4 regions of the Streptosporangium sp. NPDC000095 genome follow, and region 2 is predicted to be linked to each of the others. Evidence: riboswitches for the same ligand, from Rfam matches in the RefSeq annotation. Region 2 holds a riboswitch; each other region holds the start of a gene.
What was found. A riboswitch is a leader RNA that binds a small molecule or an ion and turns the genes downstream of it on or off. The one in region 2 is predicted to bind cyclic di-AMP.
Positions count from the first base shown of each region.

Region 1: linked by a shared signal. The riboswitch ahead of ACFY3V_RS09685 (hypothetical protein) and the one ahead of ACFY3V_RS10980 (CHAP domain-containing protein) in region 2 are both predicted to bind cyclic di-AMP.
Region 3: linked by a shared signal. The riboswitch ahead of ACFY3V_RS28290 (NlpC/P60 family protein) and the one ahead of ACFY3V_RS10980 (CHAP domain-containing protein) in region 2 are both predicted to bind cyclic di-AMP.
Region 4: linked by a shared signal. The riboswitch ahead of ACFY3V_RS02330 (C40 family peptidase) and the one ahead of ACFY3V_RS10980 (CHAP domain-containing protein) in region 2 are both predicted to bind cyclic di-AMP.

Region 1 is NZ_JBIAZS010000003.1:302,480-307,757, reverse strand. It holds gene ACFY3V_RS09700 (hypothetical protein) at 1-252, shown strand, start outside; gene ACFY3V_RS09695 (roadblock/LC7 domain-containing protein) at 311-691, shown strand; gene ACFY3V_RS09690 (hypothetical protein) at 704-1,075, shown strand; gene ACFY3V_RS09685 (hypothetical protein) at 1,253-2,083, opposite strand; cyclic di-AMP (ydaO/yuaA leader) riboswitch at 2,334-2,483, opposite strand; gene ACFY3V_RS09680 (DUF4253 domain-containing protein) at 2,864-3,610, opposite strand; gene ACFY3V_RS09675 (hypothetical protein) at 3,959-4,276, opposite strand; gene ACFY3V_RS09670 (antibiotic biosynthesis monooxygenase family protein) at 4,593-4,877, shown strand; gene ACFY3V_RS09665 (DUF427 domain-containing protein) at 4,979-5,278, shown strand, end outside.
Region 2 is NZ_JBIAZS010000004.1:28,174-33,451, forward strand. It holds gene ACFY3V_RS10970 (DUF6716 putative glycosyltransferase) at 1-651, opposite strand, end outside; gene ACFY3V_RS10975 (hypothetical protein) at 743-1,783, opposite strand; cyclic di-AMP (ydaO/yuaA leader) riboswitch at 2,512-2,650, shown strand; gene ACFY3V_RS10980 (CHAP domain-containing protein) at 2,669-3,364, shown strand; gene ACFY3V_RS10985 (extracellular solute-binding protein) at 3,795-5,144, shown strand; gene ACFY3V_RS10990 (sugar ABC transporter permease) at 5,228-5,278, shown strand, end outside.
Region 3 is NZ_JBIAZS010000014.1:113,350-118,627, reverse strand. It holds gene ACFY3V_RS28300 (RDD family protein) at 1,199-2,293, opposite strand; gene ACFY3V_RS28295 (amino-acid N-acetyltransferase) at 2,522-3,199, opposite strand; cyclic di-AMP (ydaO/yuaA leader) riboswitch at 3,535-3,682, shown strand; gene ACFY3V_RS28290 (NlpC/P60 family protein) at 3,688-4,737, shown strand; gene ACFY3V_RS28285 (LuxR C-terminal-related transcriptional regulator) at 4,815-5,015, opposite strand.
Region 4 is NZ_JBIAZS010000001.1:582,543-587,820, reverse strand. It holds gene ACFY3V_RS02345 (hypothetical protein) at 1-438, shown strand, start outside; gene ACFY3V_RS02340 (NlpC/P60 family protein) at 749-1,699, shown strand; gene ACFY3V_RS02335 (class I SAM-dependent methyltransferase) at 1,933-2,631, shown strand; cyclic di-AMP (ydaO/yuaA leader) riboswitch at 2,971-3,130, shown strand; gene ACFY3V_RS02330 (C40 family peptidase) at 3,213-3,797, shown strand; gene ACFY3V_RS02325 (hypothetical protein) at 4,087-4,935, shown strand; gene ACFY3V_RS02320 (M48 family metallopeptidase) at 4,932-5,278, shown strand, end outside.

The DNA.
Region 1 (5,278 bases), on a different contig from region 2:
CCCGCGTACTCGGTGCTGCTCGCCGTACGACAGCTCGCCTCCTCCGGGCTGCTCCGCGTCCCGGAGCCCGGTCCGGCCGAGGCCCCCGCCGCCCCGGACCCGCTGCCCAGGCGGACGAAGGGCGCCACGGAGATCCCGGCGGCCGGGACGGGCTCCGTGGAGACGTCGGAGTGGATCCCCAGGGCGAACGGGGACCCGGCCGACGTCAACCTGCTCATCCGGCTCAGGAACGCATTGGAGGCAATGACTTGAGCCCGGTCACATGCCGATAAGGCTACGGACGCTGAAGTTGATCGGAAGGAGGATGCCGGTGGAACTGCGCGAGGAGATACGCCGTGAGATGGCGATGCTGCGAGAACGCGTACCCGACGTGGACGGGAGCATCGCGTGCAGTGTCGACGGCCTGACGATAGCCAGCGACCTGAGAAACGACGTCGAGCAGACGGGCGCGCTCTCCTCCGCGGTGCTCGCCCTGAGCCGCCGGATGACGGGCATCGCCGGCAAGGGCGCCTTCGAGGAGACGCTCATCTCCGGAACCAACGGCTACGCGGCGTTCTACGCCGCCGGACCCAAGATCGTTCTCACAGTCCTGGCACGCCCGGGGACCAATCTCGGGCTGCTCAGGCTGGAGGGCCGCAGAACGGCGGACCGACTCGCCGCCGTCAGCTCACGCACATCGATATCCCAGTGATCGGAGACAGTAATGGGCAACATGGACATCTCGCTCAAGGAGATGATGGCGATCGACGGTGCCATCGGCGCGGTCGTCGTCGACTACAACAGCGGGATGGCGCTCGGCGCGCTCGGCGGGTCCAAGGACCTCGACCTCCAGGTCGCGGCCGCGGGTAACACCGAGGTCGTCAGGGCGAAGATGCGGACCATGGAGTCGCTCGGCCTCAAGGACGGCATCGAGGACATCCTCATCACGCTCGGCACGCAGTATCACGTGATCCGCCCGATCTCGGGCCGGAGCGGTAAAGGGCTGTTCCTCTACCTGGCCCTCGACCGGAACCGGGCCAACCTCGCACTCGCCCGGCACAGCCTGCGCGGCATCGAGGAGAAGCTCGAAGTCTGACCCTTTGGTTCGCGGTCCGCGCCCCGGCAGGCGCGGACCGCACCGGAACCCTCGGCGTTTCGAGGATGGTTCTTCCCGATGGCCGCGCCGCCGGGGACGGTGACGGCTCTTTTTGGCCGCCACACCGTCGGAGCCGGTGACGAGGACCGTCTCTGCCCGGTGGCCGCGCCGTCGGGGTCAGTTCTCCTCTGCGGCCACGCCGCCGGGGACGTACTCGGAGACATGCTCGACCATCACCTTGGGCTTGCCGAGCCAGGGTCGCGCCTCCGCGCTCACCAGCTGGGTCTGCAGGCCGATGCCCAGCTTCCTCGCCATCGCGAAGACGGTCGTCGGCGGCTGGGCCGGGTTGGTGTCCCTGCGGTTCCACGCGCCGGTGGAGAACGCGACCGGGTGGTTCTTGATCCCCGTGCCGCCGCCCCACTTGGTGACGACGTACTGGATGTCGATGTGGCCCATGCCACCGTTGCCGTCCACGCCGAGCGTGCCGGCGTTGAACGTGCCGCCGGTCAGGTCGGCGAAGGTCTTGGCGTCGATGTCGATCATGATGCCCTGGTTGGAGGGGTTACCCGGGCCGCGGTCGCCGACGAAGAACTTCGCCTTCTTGCCCTTGTAGAGGATGTATCCCTCGGTGAACAGGGGCCAGCTCGGGCTGGCGATCATGCCCTTCTGCATCGGCTTGCCGCTGGCGGGAAGTCCGGTGTCACCGGCCCGGCCCGAGGAGTCGTCCCAGAAGTAGGAGGCCGTGGTCGCGCCCTGGAGGAGAACGGCCTCGGTACCGGCGGGCGCGCCCGCCGCCGGGTCGTTCGCGAGGCGGGTGGAGGCGGGGGCCGCGGAGGCGGGGGCCGCGGAGGCGGGGAGCGCGAGGGCGACACCGCCGGAGACGAGGAGGCTCGCGGCGGTGAGGGCCGCGGCGAGGCCGCGCCCGAGGGAGGTGTTCCTGTACGGGGATCGCTCGCCCGGACAGGGCGTGTTCAGGTCGTTCTTGTGCATACCAAAGGAGGGGTGCATGGAGAAATGGCTCTTTCGCGAGGGAACGGGGCGGCCAGGTGCGAACACCGAAGGGGTGCACTGGCGGGGACGCGCTCATCGGAAAAGGTGGCGTAGCCGGATCAGCCGATCGCTACGCGGAGCACGGTCCTGAAGGTGCCACGATCAGGCGCGGCGGCGAGGTCGAGGGGACGGGGGGCGGCGTTGAAGTTCAGGTGGTCGGTGCCGACAGGGGGTCCACCGACGTGGTGACGCGGTGATCCATGAGGGGATCTCCTCTCCATCTCGTCTACCGGGTTAGCTGACGGGTTCGGGCGGTGGAGTTGCCCTACCGCCGCGCGTTCGCGGCGGATTCACCCCGGAAAATTGGTTCCCCGGCTCCGGAGCCCTGCGGGCCCTCGGGATTCGACGTCGGCCGGCCGCCTCCTCTTGTGAAGGGCAGGTCGCCAACCGATAACAGTGGACACTACCCACCAAACCGGACAAAGCAAAGCAAACACCATGAAAAACCCAGAAGATCTACCTACAAGCTTCAAGGAAGCCCCATCGATCGCCCCGCCAGGTCGGCACCCGCCCTACCAGCGAGAACGCCTTCCCCAACCCGGCATCCGCCGCGAGAACCCCCGCCCCGGACCCGTACGAGGGCCTTCCCACCGGCGGCCGGCACCCCCGCCCGCGGGACGAAGCTCCTCCCCCGAGACCCACACAGGGCCTCCTCACCGGGGGGTCGACAGCCCATCGCGGGCCCCTCACCGAGACCCGCACGGGATCTCCCCCACCCCGCGGGTCATCCCCGTCCGGTCAGTCCCACCAGAACGACCAGGCGTTCCTGCCCTTGATCTGCTCGGCGTAGTCGACGAGGGTCCCCGCTCCCTGGATGATGCTGTCGGGGCAGAACGTCCAGTGTTCCGCCGCGACGTGCAGGGCGTGCTCGGAGGTCGTCGGCGGCGCGGCGACGCTGAGGTCGAGGGTGTTGAACCCCATTCCGACCACCCGCACCCCGAACCTCTCCTCCCAGCTCCGTACGACGGCCGCGAGCGGGACCATCCACTCGTTGTGGTTCAGGGCGCCCTGCCAGCCCATCACGGCCAGGGCGTCGGCCCCGCGCTCCACCGCGACGAGCCCGAGCGGGGTCCTGCGCTCGGCCACCAGCCCGGCGTACCAGTCGGCGACCACACCGGGATCGGCGGCGAGCCTTCCCGCCGGCGCCGGGCCCGGACACTCGGGACCGTAGGGATCGAGGAGTTCGAGCTGGTCCAGGGTCGCCCTCTCGATCCAGTCGGACCACACCTCGGCCATGAACGCGGCGGCGTTGTAGTTGTCGATCTGAGCGGCGGTGTCGGGGGCGATCTGACCCGCCGACCAGGGCTGGACGGAGTCCTCCAGCAGGACCGGCCACAGGCCCGACTGCTCGTGCTGAGCCCTCAACCGGGCCCAGTACTCACCGGAGACCGTCACCTCACTCAGCCAGAACGCCGGACGGCGACGGACCGCGAGCTGAGCGTAACCGGGGTCGGGCCACACCACGTCCCCCGGCGGCAACTCCACCGAGAGCCTCCTGCCCCCGCCTCCCCCGTCCCCCTCGCCTTCGTGGGCTCCTTCTCCCCCATCGGCGAACAACTGGCCCAGAACTGGCGGGAGTCTCTCACGCTCGCAATCGCTCATCTCTACCGATCCGATCCTGACCACGGATCAATTTTGGCCTGTCAACCACCCCGAGGGACAGTTCTGCCCTGGTCCAGGCAAAAATTATCGGTACAGAGAGGAACGAAGCCGAGCGGGTGCCACCCCTCCACGCCCGACGAATGCTCAACGAGGCCGTTCGGGGCCGCACGTCACGTCCGCGAGGGCGCCGTGAGTCTCGGGGGTAATGGACAGGCCCGCGAAGCCGGAGAGCTAGGGCTCGAAGAGCACCAGGGGATGGCGCCGCGTCATCTCCAGGACCACGCGGCACACCTCCCCCGCCCGTGGGAAGACCGCGTTCATCAGCACGAAGTCCTCCCCCACGGTGAGCGGCTCGGACCACGGTGAGGCGCCGTAGTTCTCGACGGTCAGGTCGGGGAAGAGCGCCGTCAACTCCTCGTAGAAGGCCGCCACCTCCGGGCGCGGCTCACCGGGCGCGGCTCCGCTCTCGTCCCAGGCGAGATATCGAAGAAGGGCCTCCCGCGCGGTGATCGGTCCGGCCGCGAACCAGACTCCGAGATCAAAGCTCACACCATGTCCTCGTCGTCCTCGTCGTCCTCGTCGTCCTCGTCGTCCTCGTCGTCCTCGTCGTCGCCTGCCCAGCCGTCGAATCCTACGTGCCCGGCGGACACCTGATATGCGCGAACCGTACGGAAAGGTCGACGCCCGAGATGCGCGACCGGCGCGGAAGGATCGACGTCTGGAATGCGCGACCGGCGCGGAGGACGGACACCTTTATATACGCGGCCGACGAGGAGGGGGCGCGGTGGGCCAGGACAACGCGAAAAGGGGGCACGCGTGTCCATGAGCGAGGCTAAATGTCGGTGGCGGGCCGTACCCTGCCAGCGTGATCATTATCTCCGGCTGGATCCGTGTCGACCCCGATGCCCGTGACGACTACCTCAAGGGATGCGTGAGCGTGATCGAGCAGGCCCGCGCCGCGTCCGGCTGCCTCGACTTCACACTCGGCGCCGACCTCGTCGACACCGGCCGGATCAACGTCTACGAGCGATGGGAGTCGGAGGAGACCCTCGACGCCTTCCGGGGTTCCGGGCCGAGCGACGGCCAGGAGACGATGATCCGCGACGCCGAGGTGTCTCGCTACCAGATCTCCGGCGTCGGCCCCGCCTGAGCGGGAGGCGACAGATCTCCCCTCCACCGGGGAGGGGGACGGCGACGCGGTTCAGGGTCCGGGGTCCGGCAGACTGGATATGACAGAAAGGGGTTCTCGTCATGACCGACAAGCCCATCCTGGAGCCCAGCCCCAGTCACCCGATCACGATCACGCCGAACCCGGCCCGGATCGTCGTCTCGGTGGCCGGCCGGGTGGTCGCCGACTCGCGGAGCGCGTTGACACTGCGGGAGGCGGCGTACCCGCCGGTGCAGTACATCCCGATCACCGACGTCGACCGCTCGCTGCTGGAGCGGACCGACACCGCCACCTACTGTCCTTTCAAGGGCGACGCGAGTTACTACACCGTCACGGTGGACGGGAAGCAGGCGGTGGACGCGGTGTGGTTCTACGAGTCGCCG
Region 2 (5,278 bases):
GGTGTCCAGGGCCCGAAGCTTGACGACGACGTCCAGGTCGGGCCGCCTTCCGGCCAGCTCGGCCAGGGCGAGCAGGACGCGTTCGCGCTCCTCCCTGCGTTTGGGCACCTTGGCCTGGGTGGCGAACACCACCCGGTCGCGCGGCCCGGTGGCGGCGATCTCCGCGTCACCGCGCAGGAACGGCAACCTGGCCAGCCCGATCTGGCCGCCCCCGCCCAGTCTGGCGCCGATCTCGGAGAACTCCTCGACCTCCCGGCCGCTGTGCAGCACGAACAGGTCGCATCCGCTGCGGAACAGCCACGCCTTCTCGGTGGCGGGGACGGAGATGCCCGGCAGCCCCGAGACGAACACCGGCCGGGGCCGCAGCCCGGTCAGCACGTCTGCGGTCAGCACGTCCACCACCGGTCCCGTACAGGCGACGAGCACCACGTCGGGTCCGAATCGTTCGGCGGCCCGGCGCAGCGCGCGGGCCGACAGCACCGGCGGGTCTGCCGCCGAGCCCGCCACGGCGGCGTGGATCTGCGCCGGCGAAGGGGTGATGGGGGTGCGGACGACCACCAGTTCCGACTCACAGCCTGCGGGCAGGTCCCGCAGCAGGCAGGCCGCCCACTTCAGGTAGGAGTCGGAGTCGGCCACGGCCAGGACCTTCAAAGAAAACCTCCGGCGGGGAATTCCCCGGTTTCGTGTACGGGCACGGTGTGCGTGGCGCGAGCGGCGAGCCCGCCCGGCCTCGGCCGTCGGGTCATGACCCGGTGACTCCCGTGTCGTGATGGGCGAACCTCGACAGGTGGGAGCGCAGTGACGGCGCCGCCTCGGCCGTCCACCACTCGTCGGGAACGTCCACCGTCTCCACGGCGACCCCCCGGGCCGAGAGCAGGACCCGCAGGGAGGTGACCGCGGTGGACGGCAGGCTCAGCACCCGCTGCTCGGCGGCCAGGCCGCGCAGGGTCATCTCGGCGGGGATCCCGCCGTCGTAGACGGTGATTCCCGGCTGCTCCCCGACCCGGGCCAGGTCGCCGGGGTCCTCGCGGCGGTGCGGGAAGTAGGCCACCGGCTCGGCCGATCCGAGCCCGGCCAGCCAGCCGAAGTAGCGTTCGCGGTGGATCAGGCCGTTGCGGACCAGCGAGGTGCCGAGGACGACGGTGCGCTCGGCGGGGCGGGGCCTTCGCAGCGGCTGGGACCGCAACCAGGCGAAGTCGTGGGTGACCAGCTCGACTCCCCTGGCACGTACGGCCTTCGCCAGGTCGGAGGGCACCGGCAGCGCGGTGAAGATCGACAACCGCCCCGCGCGGGCGGCGGCGCGCAGCCTGAGCCCGGCCGCCGTGGCGAGGACGGTCCTGAGCCTCCCCGCCTTCCCCCTCGCCCTCAGCAGGGGCGTTCCCGTCCTGCCGGTGAGCAGTTCCAGGAGCCTGATGGTGGCGAGCCCGTCGTCGACGATCACGATCCGGCCGGGGGACGCGGTGAGCCAGCGGAACTGGACCTTGCCGGAGAAGGCGTCGCCCACCGCCCAGGTCTCCCCCCGGCGCGGCCGGGGCATGTCCGGGCGCGCCGGGGTGAGCTCAAGCCCTCTCGGCAGGGTGAGGCGGCCGAGTTCGCGGCCAGTCACGGCCAGCGGGCGGAGTTTCGCCCGGGGGACGAGATGGCTGCGGGCGCCGAGCAGCCCGGCATGGTGGGCCTCCACCGCGCAGAGCATCTGCAGCGGGGACTCCACCCAGGCGATGGCCGAATCCTGCTCCCGCGCGTGGTCTCGACCGTCCTCCACGCCGGGCGATGACCCGTTCACGACTGGCACAACCTAACCCGGTGGCCTTAAGGAGCAGGGAACTGCGGGTGAACAACCGACCACGCGAGATTGCAGATGATCTCTCTGGTCTTTACCTCTCCGCCGCCACCGTCCGAGATCGGATACGACCGGATGTCCGTCGGGCGGGCCGGCGTCGGCGGGGCCACGACGATTCTTCGTCGCGGGCCGGGCGGGGAGGCGCCGGCCGTGGACCCCGATCACCTGGAGGCCGCGAGAACCTCTTCGGACATGGTCGTGAGCCGCCGGGCCCCGTGCGCGCTCTCCGGCACTTCCATGGGAGAACTCCTACCATCCGCATACTTTTTACCATCGAATACTTGTTCTAAAAAATGGTGATTATATGATCTTCGACGGAGGGTCTCCCATCGCGCGGTAGCACACCCTGGCCGACACCTCTCGGGCGGGTCGGGAAAACCCGGATCGCCGTGAACGCGGGGGATCCCGGACGCCCCTCCACCCCTGGAGGAAGGTGCGCCCGGCGCCGGAGGGGCGTGATCGACTCCCCCCTCCCTCGCCAGGCGGCACCCCGCCGTACCCCCTCATTTGGGACGTATTACCAAGTCAGAGCAATGTGTCCCACTTGTAATCGTCTGCCGGGTTGTCGTACGTTCGTCCTGTTCATGGCAATTGTCTAGGTCTATACAGATCTGTGCATTGCCGTCACATTGCCCGACCGCGCTCCACCCGGCGGAACCTTCCGCCGTCGGTGAGCACGGCCGCCGAATCCGCGAAGTCTGCGGAACCGGGGAACCACGTTCCTGGGGTGAATCAACGCACTCATGCGTCGTAGGGCACTTCCCAGCCCGAACCCGTCAGCTAACCCGGTAGGCGGTATGGAAGCGAAGCAAGGAGTCGAACCCCCGCATGACCAAGCATCGCCTCACCTCCACCCCCCGCGCCGTCTGCGCCGTCCTGGGCGCCTGCGCCGTCCTCGCGACGGGCACCACCGGCGCGGCTCTGGCCGACGGCCACGGCGTCGTGAACGCACCGCCCGCCGACACCCGCGCGCAGGACGCCGGGGCCGCGAAGACCTCCCTGCAGGTCATCGCCGAGGGCCTTCCCAAGGTCTCCGCCGCACAGATCCTGGACATCGCCTCCAAGCAGATCGGTGTCCGCGAGAACGCCCAGGGTGGTGGAACCAAGTTCCAGTCCTGGTACGTTTCGAGCCCTCGCGCCAAGGAGACCATGGCCCGCGACGGCGGCAAGAGCGTGTACGAGTACGCCAACGCCCCCTGGTGCGCGATGTTCGTCTCCTGGGTCGGCGAGACGGCCGGCATCCGCCCCACGATGGGCTGGGACGCCTACACCGTCGCCCACGCCAAGTGGTTCAAGAACAACGGACACTGGGGCACCGCCCCCACTCCCGGCGCCGTCGTCTACTTCGACTGGGCCGGCGGCAAGAGCATCGAGGGCATCGACCACGTCGGCTTCGTGAAGAAGGACAACGGGAACGGCACGATCACCACGATCGAGGGCAACACCGGCAACGGCGCCGTCGAGGAGCGCGTCAGGCCCGTCTCCCAGGTCGTCGGTTACGGCTACCCGGTCTACTCGGACTGACCTCCGGCCGCCCCGGCCCCCCGCCGGTGAACGCGGACCGGTCATCACACTCCCAGGGGCACCGCTCGTTCGAGCGGTGCCCCTGACGATATTCCATATTCCACCCCGCCCGCCCCTCTCTCTCCCCTCCGCGAGCCCCGCACGGCCACGAAATGCCCCAACTGGTATGCCCGTGAGATGGGAGCGCTCCCAATCACCCTTGTGGGAGGTATGTCGACTTTTCACACCAAAAGTCCCACCTAAAGCGGCTGGATGTAACGGTTGAGTTTCGGCATATTGACGTCCTGGTTGCCCATCGTCCACTCTTCGTGGGAGCGCTCCCAAAAGCACATTGAGGAACGATCTCGTCGCGACGACCGCGTTTGTCGGGGACCGGTCCGCGATGTCGCCTCCCAATGAAGTTCGGGCGACCACCTGAGAGGGGTCCGGAATGTTGAACAACAAGCGACACGGCAAGCTCGCCGCCGTCGCGGTCATGGCGGCCACCGCCCTGGCCATCACGTCATGTAGCTCCAGCGAGCCGGCGGCACCCGCCGCGGAGGGCGGTTCCTCCGCCCCGGCCGAGCCGGTAACCATCACCGTGCACACCTTCGGTGGCGGTGAGAACTTCGGCTACGACAAGGCCGTGGAGACGTGGAACGCGGCGAACCCGAACATCCAGGTCAAGTACCAGAACCTGACCGACCGTTTCGAGGACGTCTATCTTCCGCAACTGCTCCAGCGCCTGCAGGCGGGCAGCGGCGCGGCCGACATCATCGCCCTGGACGAGGGCGCGATGGGTCTCATGAAGGCCCGCCCGCAGTTCTTCACCGACCTCGCCGAGTACGGGCTGGACAGCCGTAAGGCCGACTTCCCCGCAGCGAAGTGGGACAACGGCATCAACGCCGACAACAAGCTCTTCGCCCTTGGCACCGACATCGGTGGCATGACCATGTGCTACCGCAAGGACCTGTTCGAGAAGGCGGGCCTGCCCACCGACCGCGAGGAGGTCGGCAAGCTCTGGCCGGACTGGAACGCCTTCAAGGCGATCGGTGAGAAGTTCAAGGCCGCCAACCCCGGCAAGACCGATCCCAAGTTCCTCGACGGCCCGAACACGCTCTACAACGTGATCCTGTCGCAGGAGGCGCCGAAGAACGGCAACGTCGCCTACTTCGACAAGAACAACCAGCTCATCATCGAGAGCAACCCGGCCATCAAGACCTCCTTCGACACGGTGAAGGACTTCAGCGAGGCCGGTCTGACCGCCAAGCTCGCCTCGTTCACCCCGCCGTGGAACGCCGCGATCAAGAAGGGCGCCTTCGCGACCATGGGCTGCCCTGCCTGGATGCTCGGCGTGGTCTCCGGTGCGGCCGGTGACGACAACAAGGGCAAGTGGGACGTCGCGGCCGTGCCCGGCGGCGCGGGCAACTGGGGTGGCTCCTACCTCGCGGTTCCCAAGCAGAGCAAGCACCCCAAGGAGGCCGCCGAGGTTCTGAACTACCTCACCGGCAAGGAGGGCCACGTCATGGCCTTCCAGGAGGCCGCGGCCTTCCCGAGCTCCATCCCCGCCCAGCAGGACCCGGCGGTCGCCGACCTGAAGAACCCGTTCTTCAACGACGCGCCGACCGGTCAGATCTTCGGTGCCTCGGTCAAGGACCTGCTGCCCGTCTTCCTCGGCGAGAAGCACGCCCAGGTCAAGACCGCGGTGGAGAAGGTCCTCGAGGGCATGGACCAGGGTTCGGTCCCCTACGACCAGGCCTGGACCAAGTTCCTTGAGGCCGGCGTCAAGGCAGCGGGCTGATCCCCGTACCGCCCCGCATCGGCCCGGCTGTGGCGATCCCGCAGCCGGGCCGGTCGCCTGCCCCCGCTGAAAGGCTCTGACCGATGACACTGCACGTCGACTCCCCGGCCGCGCCGCCACGGCCCGGCCCCCGC
Region 3 (5,278 bases), on a different contig from region 2:
TTCTCACAGGCAACCGAGACTCACCGGTCGAGCCTCCGGTGGATCAGCTCTTCTGCGACTCGGGGTCGGGCCGTTTTGCCGGACGTCGGCCGGCGGCTTCACTCCGAAGTAGCTTGACGACTCCGAAGATGAAGGCCCCGCCGACGACCGCCGGGGGTATCAACGCGGACAATACGTCGTACATTCGCCCTCGCTCCGCACCGTGGGTGGCTTTCTGGGGACCATGAAAATGTGGCGGCGGCTCTCCGGGCCTCGCGAGCGCACCCGATCGCTGGAACCGCCCATAGATGACCATAGCGCCACCGACCGGCGACACGCGCGCAGGGGCGACCATGCCGTCTTCCTCCAGCCTAATGCTTCTCTCCAGCTCTCTTACCGGTTGTGGTCGTAAAGGCACGAGGAAAAACCAGGTGGACGATCAGGTGATCATCATCGTCGCCGTAATACCAATGCCGCGCGGCTTCCGCGCCGCTGCGCCATCGACCTCCCGGCGACGAAGTCCCTGCTGAAGGGGGCTGTCCGCCGGGATGAACAACACCTTGCCATGGAGCCTGAGATCGCCGCCGACGACTTCATCGCGAGAATGCCCTCCGTCGACAGAACGCCCGGACGGGGAGCTGCTCGCTTCATCACCTCGGTGTGAACCGATGTGACACAAGTGTATGGAACAAGACGGATCTTCAACACTTTCTTGCCAAGAGTACGACCCACTCTGGCACGGAGTACATAGTCGTAGACCGTATAACCACCAAACACGATGCACTCCTCAGACAACCTCGCCAACACCGGGCGCCCCGATCCGGATCCGTAAGAAGGTCTTCACCGGCTGCCCCGAACACACGGCGGAAGGCGAAGAAGAGAATCCGACGCGAGGTCACCGAGGATGCCGGAGGCGCGCGGCGCCGACCATTCGGCGAGTAGTGCACGAACCCCCGACGGGGACGGATCCGGCATTGACCCCTCATAGGGCGCCCAGGGCGGACGTGAGCCCGTTGTGGGCAACGTACGCGAATATTCCGGCGAGCGGGTCGAGACTCGGTCATAACTTCCCCCGCGTTGCTCAGGGCGCGGCAAATGGTTTTGAGGCTTCCGCGCCCCGGCCCCCGAGACCCTTACGGACCCCTAAGGGCCCCCGTTTTCTCACCCGCGCACGAAAACGGGGCCGGCGGTTGAACCGCCGGCCCCGTTATTCAGGGGACTACTTGATCTTGACGACGACCGTCCCCGCCACCTTGTCGTGCAGGGCCTGCTGCAGCGGCTTGTCCCACAGCAGCCACAGGACGTTCACGAGGCTGAAGATGTTGAAGAGGAAGCCCACGAAGGGGATCCAGCTCAGGAACTGCGGGCCGAACATCACCCCGGCGCGCTTGACCGCCATGTCGGAGCCGAGCCCACCGGGCGGCAGGGCACTGCCGACCGGCACGACCTTGATGCCCATGACCATCTTGCCGACCGTCTGGCCGCCCCTGCTGAGCATGAGGAACTCGTAGGCCATGTAGATCGCCGCGCTGACCAACGCGATGAGGAGCCCGGCGAGGAAGGTCCCGCTCCCCTCCGTGATCGACGTGCCGTCGAAGGTGGGGGCGGTCACGAGCATCGCGGTCAGCACCAGGCTGATGATGACCCCCGGGATCGCCAGGATGATCCCGTCGACCAGCCTCGCCAGCAGACGCTGCCACCACTCCGCGAGCGGGGCGGGCGCCCCGGGAGGACCGCCGTACGGCTGGCCGTAGCCCTGCTGCCCGTAGCCGGGCTGCTGGCCGTAGCCCTGCTGGCCGTAGTCGGGCTGCTGGCCGTAACCCTGCTGGCCGTACTGCTGCCCGTAGTCCGGCTGCTGACCGTAGCCGGGCTGCTGGGCCCCCTGCTGGCCGTAGCCCGGCTGCTGGCCGTAAGCCTGCTGGCCGTAACCGGGCTGGGACTGCTGACCGTAGCCCGACTGCTCGTGGGACGCCTGCTGGCCGTAACCGGGCTGCTGCCCGTACGACCCCGTCCCGCCCTGCTGGCCGTACCCGCCGGTCCCGCCCTGCTGGCCATAACTGGGCTGCTGGCCGTAACCCTGCTGCTGGGACTGCTGGCCGTAGCCGGGCTGCTGCTGCCCGTACGACCCCGTCCCGCCCTGCTGGCCGTAACCCTGCTGCTGGGACTGCTGCCCGTAGTCGGGCTGCTGGCCGTAACCCTGCTGGCCGTAACCGGGCTGCTGGCCGTAGCCCTGCTGCCCGTAACCCTGGCCGTAGCCGGGCTGGCTCTGTCCTGGGCCGGTGTTCGGCTGTGAGGCCTCCGACCGATATCCCATGACCGTTACGTCGGGATCGAGTTCGCCAGCGGCTCGACCCGCGTTGTGCTGTCCGTAATCCGGGTGTCCCGACGGTGTGCGATCGCGGTCGGGATCATCCTGTGGATACGGCGGCTGTCCGGTGCTCACCGCGTCACCTCACTTAGACTGCGCATGTGGCAAATGTCAGACGCACATGCTTGCTGCTGCACAAGGTATCGACATAGGTATCGACAGTCACCTTTCCGATCAGTCAGCTCCAAAGTCATCACAGTCGGGCTCACGTGTCAGGTGGAGCAGCATCCGGGTGTTTCCCAAGGTGTTGGGCTTGACGTGCTCCAGATCGAGAAACTCCGCCACGCCCTCGTCGTAGGAGGCGAGAAGCTCCGCGTAGACCGCGGGAGCGACGGGCGTGCCCTGGATCTCGCGGAAACCGTGCCTGGCGAAGAAGTCGACCTCGAAGGTGAGGCAGAAGACCCGGCGCAGGCCCAGCTCCGCGGCCGTGCGAATGAGGGCGGAGACGATCCGGTGGCCGATTCCCATCCCGCGACGGGTCGGATCGACGGCCACGGTGCGGATCTCGGCCAGATCCTCCCAGAGGACGTGGAGAGCCCCGCAGCCGATGACCGCCCCCTCGGCGTCGGTGGCGACCCAGAACTCCTGAACGTCCTCGTACAGGGTGACGGTGGCCTTCTCCAGCAGGCGGGGGCCGACGCCGCCGTAGGTGTCGACGAGCCGCCTGATCGCGCGGACGTCCGGGGTCCGGGCACGACGGACCGAGACCTCGGCGGCCTTGGCGATCTCCGCGACCTCGGCCGCCGCGGGCAGGGGCGGGTCAGGCTCCGCCCCCTCGGGTCCCGCGCGTCGCTCCCCGCCGCCCGGGGTGCTCACGACCGGCACGGGAGAATGCTCAGCAAGCTGCTCCATGACCGTTCAGCGTACGTCCTCACCGGTCTTCAATTACGGCTCCTCCTTAACTCGCGGCACACCCCCCTCACATGACCGCCGGTAATCGCTTTACCACACTGGGCGCGCGGCATCTCACGTGTGCCACAACTCACCTTTGGTACGGTCCCGGACCTGGGAAGACCTTCCCCGCACCCCCCGCCGGGGAGGTAAAGGCAGCGTAATGGCCATGTTGATCATATTGACATGTGATCTTTCCGTGACACTTCAGTTGCGGAACCTCCACTGAATTCGCAGTTCTGGTTGAGCAGGAACCACGGGTGCACTAATCTCCGTGCTCGATGTCAGAGACGTAAAAGCCTGACCCGCCGAATCCCTCACCACGGGGAACCGGGGACCCACCACGTCCTTGGGGGTGAATCCGAGTGCCACCGGCGCACTCGGTAGGGCTGCCTCCGGCCCGAACCCGTCAGCTAACCCGGTAGGCGGCCGAGGAGAGGAGCCCGTTGGTGAAGCGCGAGCGCGACCGCGGAGGAAAGAACGCGGGCGACGACGCCCGCCGTCGAGAACGCGCGCCGCGCGGGCTGCGCCGCCGCATGGCGGTGATCGGCCTGGCATTCGCCACCCTCACTCTCGGCACACCGACGGTCGCGGCCACCGCCGACCCCGAACCCAGCCTCCAGCAGCTGGCCAAGCAGGCCGAGAAACTGCACGAGGAGATCGGCGTCCTCGCCGAGCGGTACAACGGCGAGCGGGTCAAGCTCAGGCAGGCCCAGCGGGCCGCGGAGAGCGCCGAGAAGATCCTCGCGTCGAGCGAGTCGGAGCTGGCCTCCCGTCGCACCAAGGCCACCCTCCTGGCGCAGAGCACCTACATGTCGGGCGGCCTGAACTCCGGACTCGCCTTCACACAGGCGACGGACCCCGACACCTTCCTCGATCAGGCCACCACCAACTACGCGCTCCAGCAGCAGCAGAGCGAGGAGGTCGCCCAGGTCGCCCGGGCGATCGAGGCCGCCGAGCGGGCGAAGGCCGGCGCCAAGGCGAGGACGTCGGAGGTCAAGAAGCTCCTGGCGGAGATCGACGGCAACCGGACCAAGATCGAGCGTCTGGTCGCGCGGGTCGAGAGCGACCTGTTCAGCGAGGTGCGTGCCAGGGCCGTCGGCAACAGGGGCGCCCGGGTGAAGACCAACGTGCCCATCGTGGGCAGCGGCAAGGCCGCGGAGGCGACCCGCTGGGCGCTCACCCAGCAGCTCAAGCCGTACGTCTGGGGCGCCGAGGGTCCCAACTCCTTCGACTGCTCCGGGCTGGTCATGTGGGCCTACCAGAAGGTCGGCATCAGCCTGCCGCACTACACCGGCGACCAGTGGACCGCCGGCACCCACGTCTCCAGGAAAGAGCTACGCCCCGGAGACCTGGTCTTCTTCTACAGCGACCTGCACCATGTCGGGATCTACATCGGCGCGGGCCTGATGGTCCACGCGCCCCGGACGGGTGACGTCGTCCACATCACCACGATCGACAACCGGCCCTTTGTCGGAGGCGTCCGCATCGCCGCCTGAGCGTGCCCCACCCCGCCCCCCTGCCCTGTCCGCACGCGTGCCCGGCCCGACCTGCCGGGCACGCGTGCGGTGCCGTGTCAGATCAGGCGACGGCGTGCGGCCCAGGCGACGGCCTCGATCGCCGTGGCGACACCGATGCGGTCGCAGATGCCTCTCAGCCTGCGCCTGACGGTCCGCCCGCTGATGTCGAGGCGACGCCCCACCCGATCGACCGTGACACCCTTGGCGAGCTCAGCCAGCAGCACGAGATCGTCATCGCTGAGACCGATATCGCTCATGCCCAGGGGGCTGTCGCCATGGCGTGAATCCACTTCTGGATATGCCATCAAGAGTCACTCCCCCCACTCTGGAAACCGGGTGCGAGACGCCGGAAATGAATACCGTCCGCCAGGAACGGTAAACGCCTTGTTCAAAGGTCGTCAAGTTCCGCTCTTCATAGCGCGCGTCCAGTATTGACATAGTAGGCGCTACATGAAGTACTCATGATATGTCAGTGCCTTTGCGGCTATGTCATGACCCATCCCGAGCACGAGCCGGCAGG
Region 4 (5,278 bases), on a different contig from region 2:
TGCGACAGGCGCACACTGGCCGCGACCGGCCGCGTGGCCGCCCGGACGGTGACCTTCACCGGCGTGCCGGACTTCATGAAGGTCGAGCAGGTGATCCTGTACGGCTCACGGGCCTCGGCCGCCTCGGCCGTCGCCCAGGTGCGTGCCGCCCTGGTCAAGTGCGCGGCCAGGACCGACTCCGGCGCGAGTTACCGCTACGCCTCCTCGCGCCTGACCGGGCTCGGTGACGAGGCGCTGAGGATCTCCGGCCAGGTCTACTACGGCAGGAAGGCAGGGGTGGGCGGTGACCGGAGCGTGCTGGTCAGGAAGGGCAACGCCGTCCTGGTCTATCTCTGGGCGGGGGAGTACGACAAGCCGGGGAAGGGGGACTGGAGCGTCCAGTTGCGCGACGCCAGGAGGATGACCGCCAAGATCTGCGACATCGCCGCCTGCGGGTAGTGCGACCGGAGTACCGGCGGGGGTGCTTCCCGCGGCCGGGACACCACCTGTTCCCAGAGGGCGCTTCCCGCGGTGCCCCCCTGCGGCCGAGGTACCGCTCCTGACAGGGCCGTCTCCCGCGGCCGACGACGCCCTCCGGGGAGAAAACCGTCGGCCGCGGGTAAAGCGGTCACCTGCGAACAAGGAGCAAACCCGGTGAAAAGGTGAGTCAACCATTACTTCTTCTGTACTATTCGCCGCAGGTCTGGTGCAGTCGGGAGGCGTTGACGTGGCCGTGGCGGGTTTGCCGGTTGGACTGATTCGGATACCGGTGGCGGTAGGGCTCGCTCTCGCGTTGTTGACGATGCCGGTGAGCGGAGCGTCCGCCCAGCTGAGGCCGACCCCCGCCGAGGCGAAGAAGAAGCTGGAGAAGCTCAACGAGCAGGCCGACCAGATCGTCGAGAAGTACAACCAGGCCTCGGAGAAGTGGAAGCGGGCCAGGAAGAAGTACGGCGATCTGAACGCCGATCTGACCCGCCAGAACAAGCAGGTCGCCGGGCTGCGCAAGGAGCTCGTCTCGATGGCCGTCAGCAGCTACCAGGTCGGGTCGATCAACGGCTGGGAAGGCATGATCTACCAGTCCGACCCCGGTGCCCTGCTGAGCGGCCTGGCGGCCGCCGACCAGATGTCCACCTCCCGCGCCCAGTCGCTGAACGCCTTCGACGAGGCCACCAAGGCGCTGCGGATCGGCCGGGACGAGGCGAAGAAGGCCCTGGTCGACGCCGACAAGACGCGGGACGAGCTGGCCGAGGAGAAGGCCAAGGCCGAAAAGATGGTGAGGGCACAGACGAAGCTCCTGCGCGAGCTCAACGCCTTCAAGGTGGGCAACCCGCAGAGCACCGGGGTCCAGTACACCGGCTCAGCCTCGGGCAACGCCCGCGCCGCCCTGCAGTTCGCCTTCGCCCAGATCGGCAAGCCCTACCGGTACGGCGGCACGGGTCCCAGCGGCTGGGACTGCTCCGGTCTGGTCCAGAGCGCCTGGCGCAACGGGGGAGTCTCCCTTCCCCGGACGACCTGGGAGCAGTGGAGCTGGGGTGCGAGCCGCAAGGTCTCCCTGAGCGACCTCCAGCCCGGCGACCTCATCTTCAGCGAGGGCCTCGGCCACGTCAGCATGTACGCGGGCAACGGCCAGATCGTGCACGCCCCGCAGACGGGCGACGTCGTCAAGACCGTTCCGCTGTCGTCCTACGGCCGTCGCATCGTCGGAGCCGTCCGCCCCTGAGCGTTGCCCCCGCAGCGTTGCCCTGCAGCGTTGTCAGTGGCCGTCAGTGGCCGCCATGGCTCCCCGGTGGCGCCCGGTGCCCCAGGCGGTCCCCCGGTGCTCCCCTGTGGCTCAGCGGCCCCACGGCGGCTCCGTCCGCAGTGGCCTGCGAGGCGACGGCGCGGCTCCCGGCCGGGTGAGGTGCCGGGAAAAACCGGATGTGCCGGGCGCGGTGCTGCTGCGAGCATCGGAACATGATCAAACCATGGATACCCGACGAGCTCGCGTACGCCGGACCTGAGCACCTCGACGCCGCGTTCGTCGCCGGGTTCGACCGGAAGCAGGGCAGGCCCGACCCCGAAGAGGACCTCGCCGTGCTCGCGAGGCACGGCGTGGGGGAGAGCGCGACGGTGGTGGAGTTCGGCGCGGGGACCGGACAGTTCGCCCTGGCCGCGGCGCGGCGGTTCTCGCGGGTGGTGGCGGTGGACGTCTCCCCGGCGATGCACGACTTCCTGGCCGCCCGTGCCGCCGAGAACGGGCTCTCCGCCGTCGAGTGCGTGCGGGCGGGCTTCCTGTCCTACGAGCACACCGGGCCGCCCGCCGACGCGGTCTACACCCGCCACGCACTCCATCAGCTCCCCGACCTCTGGAAGGCCGTCGCGCTCGACCGCGTCGCGCGGATCGTACGGCCGGGGGGCGTCCTGCGCCTGCGTGACCTGATCTTCGACTTCCGGCCGGACGAGGCCGACGCCGTGTTCGGCCGCTGGCTCGACGGCGCGGCGGACGACCCCGCGCTCGGCTACACGCGCGAGGACTACGCCGAGCATCTGCGCACCGAGTACAGCACCTTCAGATGGCTGCTCGAACCGATGCTGGACGCCGCCGGCTTCGAGATCGTCGAGGCGGACTTCCAGCAGTCGATCTACGGGGCCTACACCTGTGTCAGGCGCTGAGAGCGTCCGGCCGACCGTCCGGGAACGGTCCATCATCAGTGGATCGCGATGAGTGTGACGAACATTACGAAACCGTGATTTGCCGGGCGTGATGCGAAGGATGTGACGAGGGTCATATCTCATTAGCATAAATGGCCATTAAGCAGGGATAACAGGAAGATCAAGAAGGGTGTCGGCTCTCCCGGATTTGGGGAATGCTTTGCCGAACGTTGGGGATCGGGGTAACTTCTGGCGTCGCGACGTGCAAGCCACGCCGTCGCGGCGAATGTCGGTCTTCGGGCCGGTTCCCTTATAAGAATCCAGCCGGCCGCCGTGCCCCCACCCGGGGGTGGAGATCATTACGGCGGCCCGCCGAATCCATGCAGCCAGGAGGCATGGAACCGGGGACCCAAAAGGCCCAGCACGCTGCGGCCAGGGGTGAATCGGCATGTTTATGCCGTAGGGCATCTTCCAAGCCCGAATCCGTCAGCTAACCCGGTAGGCATCAGTGGAAGCCCCAAGGAGAAATCCTGTCCAGCACCCTGCACAACCCTCGTCTGTCGCGCCTTTTCCGCCTTTCCCTCGGCGGTATCGCCCTCACGTTGACCGCCTCAGCCGGAGCGGTCACCCTCGGGCCCACGGCGGCGCAGGCGGCGGACGGTCCTCCCGAGATCCTGGTCAACAGTGCGGCCGGCGTCTCTGAGAAGACCGAAAGCACCACCAAGACCGTCACTCAGGCCTCGGCCACAGCCACGGCGAAGGCCAAGGCCACGGCGAAGGCCAAGGTGAAGGCCAAGGCCAAGATGAGCAAGGCGGCACGACAGAAGGTACGGGCCGGTAAGGCGGTCTCGACGGCCAAGAAGCAGATCGGCACCCCTTACCGCTGGGGAGCCTCCGGGCCCGGAGCGTTCGACTGCTCGGGGCTCGTCCGGTACGCCTGGAAGAAGGCGGGTGTGTCCCTCCCCAGGGTCACGCACAGCCAGTACAGGGCGATCAAGAAGAAGGTCTCGTGGAGCAAACTGCGCCCCGGTGACCTGATGTTCTTCAGCGGGAAGGGCCACGTCGGCATGTACGTCGGCAAGGGCAGGATGGTCCACTCGCCGAGCAGTGGCAAGACGGTTCGTGTCGTGAAGCTGGCGGGCTACTACAAGTCCTCCTTCGCCGGAGCGGCACGGCCCGGAGCCTGAGCCCGCGCTCGGGTGGGGGACCCGGGACCGCGTCGAGCGCGGCTCCCGAACTCCGAACCCGAGTGCCGGACCCGAGCACGGCGCCCGAGCGCCGGACCCGAGCACGGTGCCTGAGCACCGCGCCCGAGTACGGGAGCCCGAGCCCGCGTCCGGGCACACGCCGGAGGCGCGTCGAAAGCGCGTGCCGAAAGCACACGCCCGAGCACGGAAAAGCGGCCCCGGCCCTCCACCAGGAGGGCCGGGGCCGCTCCATGCCGGTCGAGATGCCGGTCAAGTACCATCGGCTCGTATGTCCGTCCCGAAAGGGCGCCGCGCCGTGCTCGCCGGGATGCTGGCGCTGATGAGCGCCGGTCCGTTCGCCGGGACGGGCCCCCTCCTGGCCGGAGCCGCCCCGCTCCTCCCGCACGGCCCGTACGATGCCCGGCGCCTCCTCCGGGACCCGGGCGACCTCCGCGACCTGTGGCCGGGTGCCGCCGTCACCGTCAGGGGCGAGCACTCCCTCGTGATCGGCCACGGCGTCCCCGACGCCGTCCTGCGGGATCTGGCGGCGAGGGCCGACCGCGCCCGCGCGACGATCGCGGAGATCTGGGGGCCGGTCCCCGCGGTGATCCTCTTTCCCGCCGACGACGCCGAGGCCGCGACGCTCGCCGGAGCCGGCAGCACCCGCGGCCTGGCCGCGATGGCGACCGCGGACCGGGTGATCGTCCTGCCCTCGGGATACGCCAGGCTCACCGAGACCGGCAGGGACGTGGTGATCACCCACGAGCTCGCCCACGTGGCCACCGGCGCGACCCGTGGTGGCCGGGTGCCGATGTGGCTGTCGGAGGGCTTCGCCGACTACGTGGGCTACCGCGACGCCGGGATCGCGGTGCGCACGGCCGCCGCCGAGCTGGCCGCCGAGGTGCGCGCGGGCGTCCTGCCCGAGCGTCTGCCGGGACCGGCCGACTTCGCCCCCGGTGCGCCGAGGCTCGCGCAGGCGTACGAGGAGGCGTGGCTCGCCTGCCGGTTCGTCGCGGAGCGCTTCGGGGAGAAGGCGCTGGTGAGGCTCTACGGTAGCGATGTCGGGAGCGCGCTCGGCCTGTCGCCGGCCGAGTTCACCGCATCCTGGCGCGACTACCTCGGGAAGGAACTCACGTGACGCTGAGCACGAAGGACGCGCCCTCGGGCGTGCGGTCGGCGGGATGGGCGACGGCCGGCCTGGGGGCGGTCACGCTGGCGGTCGTGGCGTTCACCACGCCCTGGAGCGTGCTGCCCGACGGAGCTCCGCCCGTCACCCCTGATCCGGCCCGCGACTTCACCGCCGAGCAGATCGCCAGGGCCGAGACGTTCGACGCGCTGGTCAGCCTTCCCGGCTACCTGTCGCTCGGCCTGACGCTGGTCGTGGCGGGGGTGCTGATCGCCACCCCGCTGGGCGCGCGGCTCGTCGACCGGCTGCCGGGGCCGTGGTGGCTGCGGACGCTGCTCGGCGTGCTGGCGCTGTC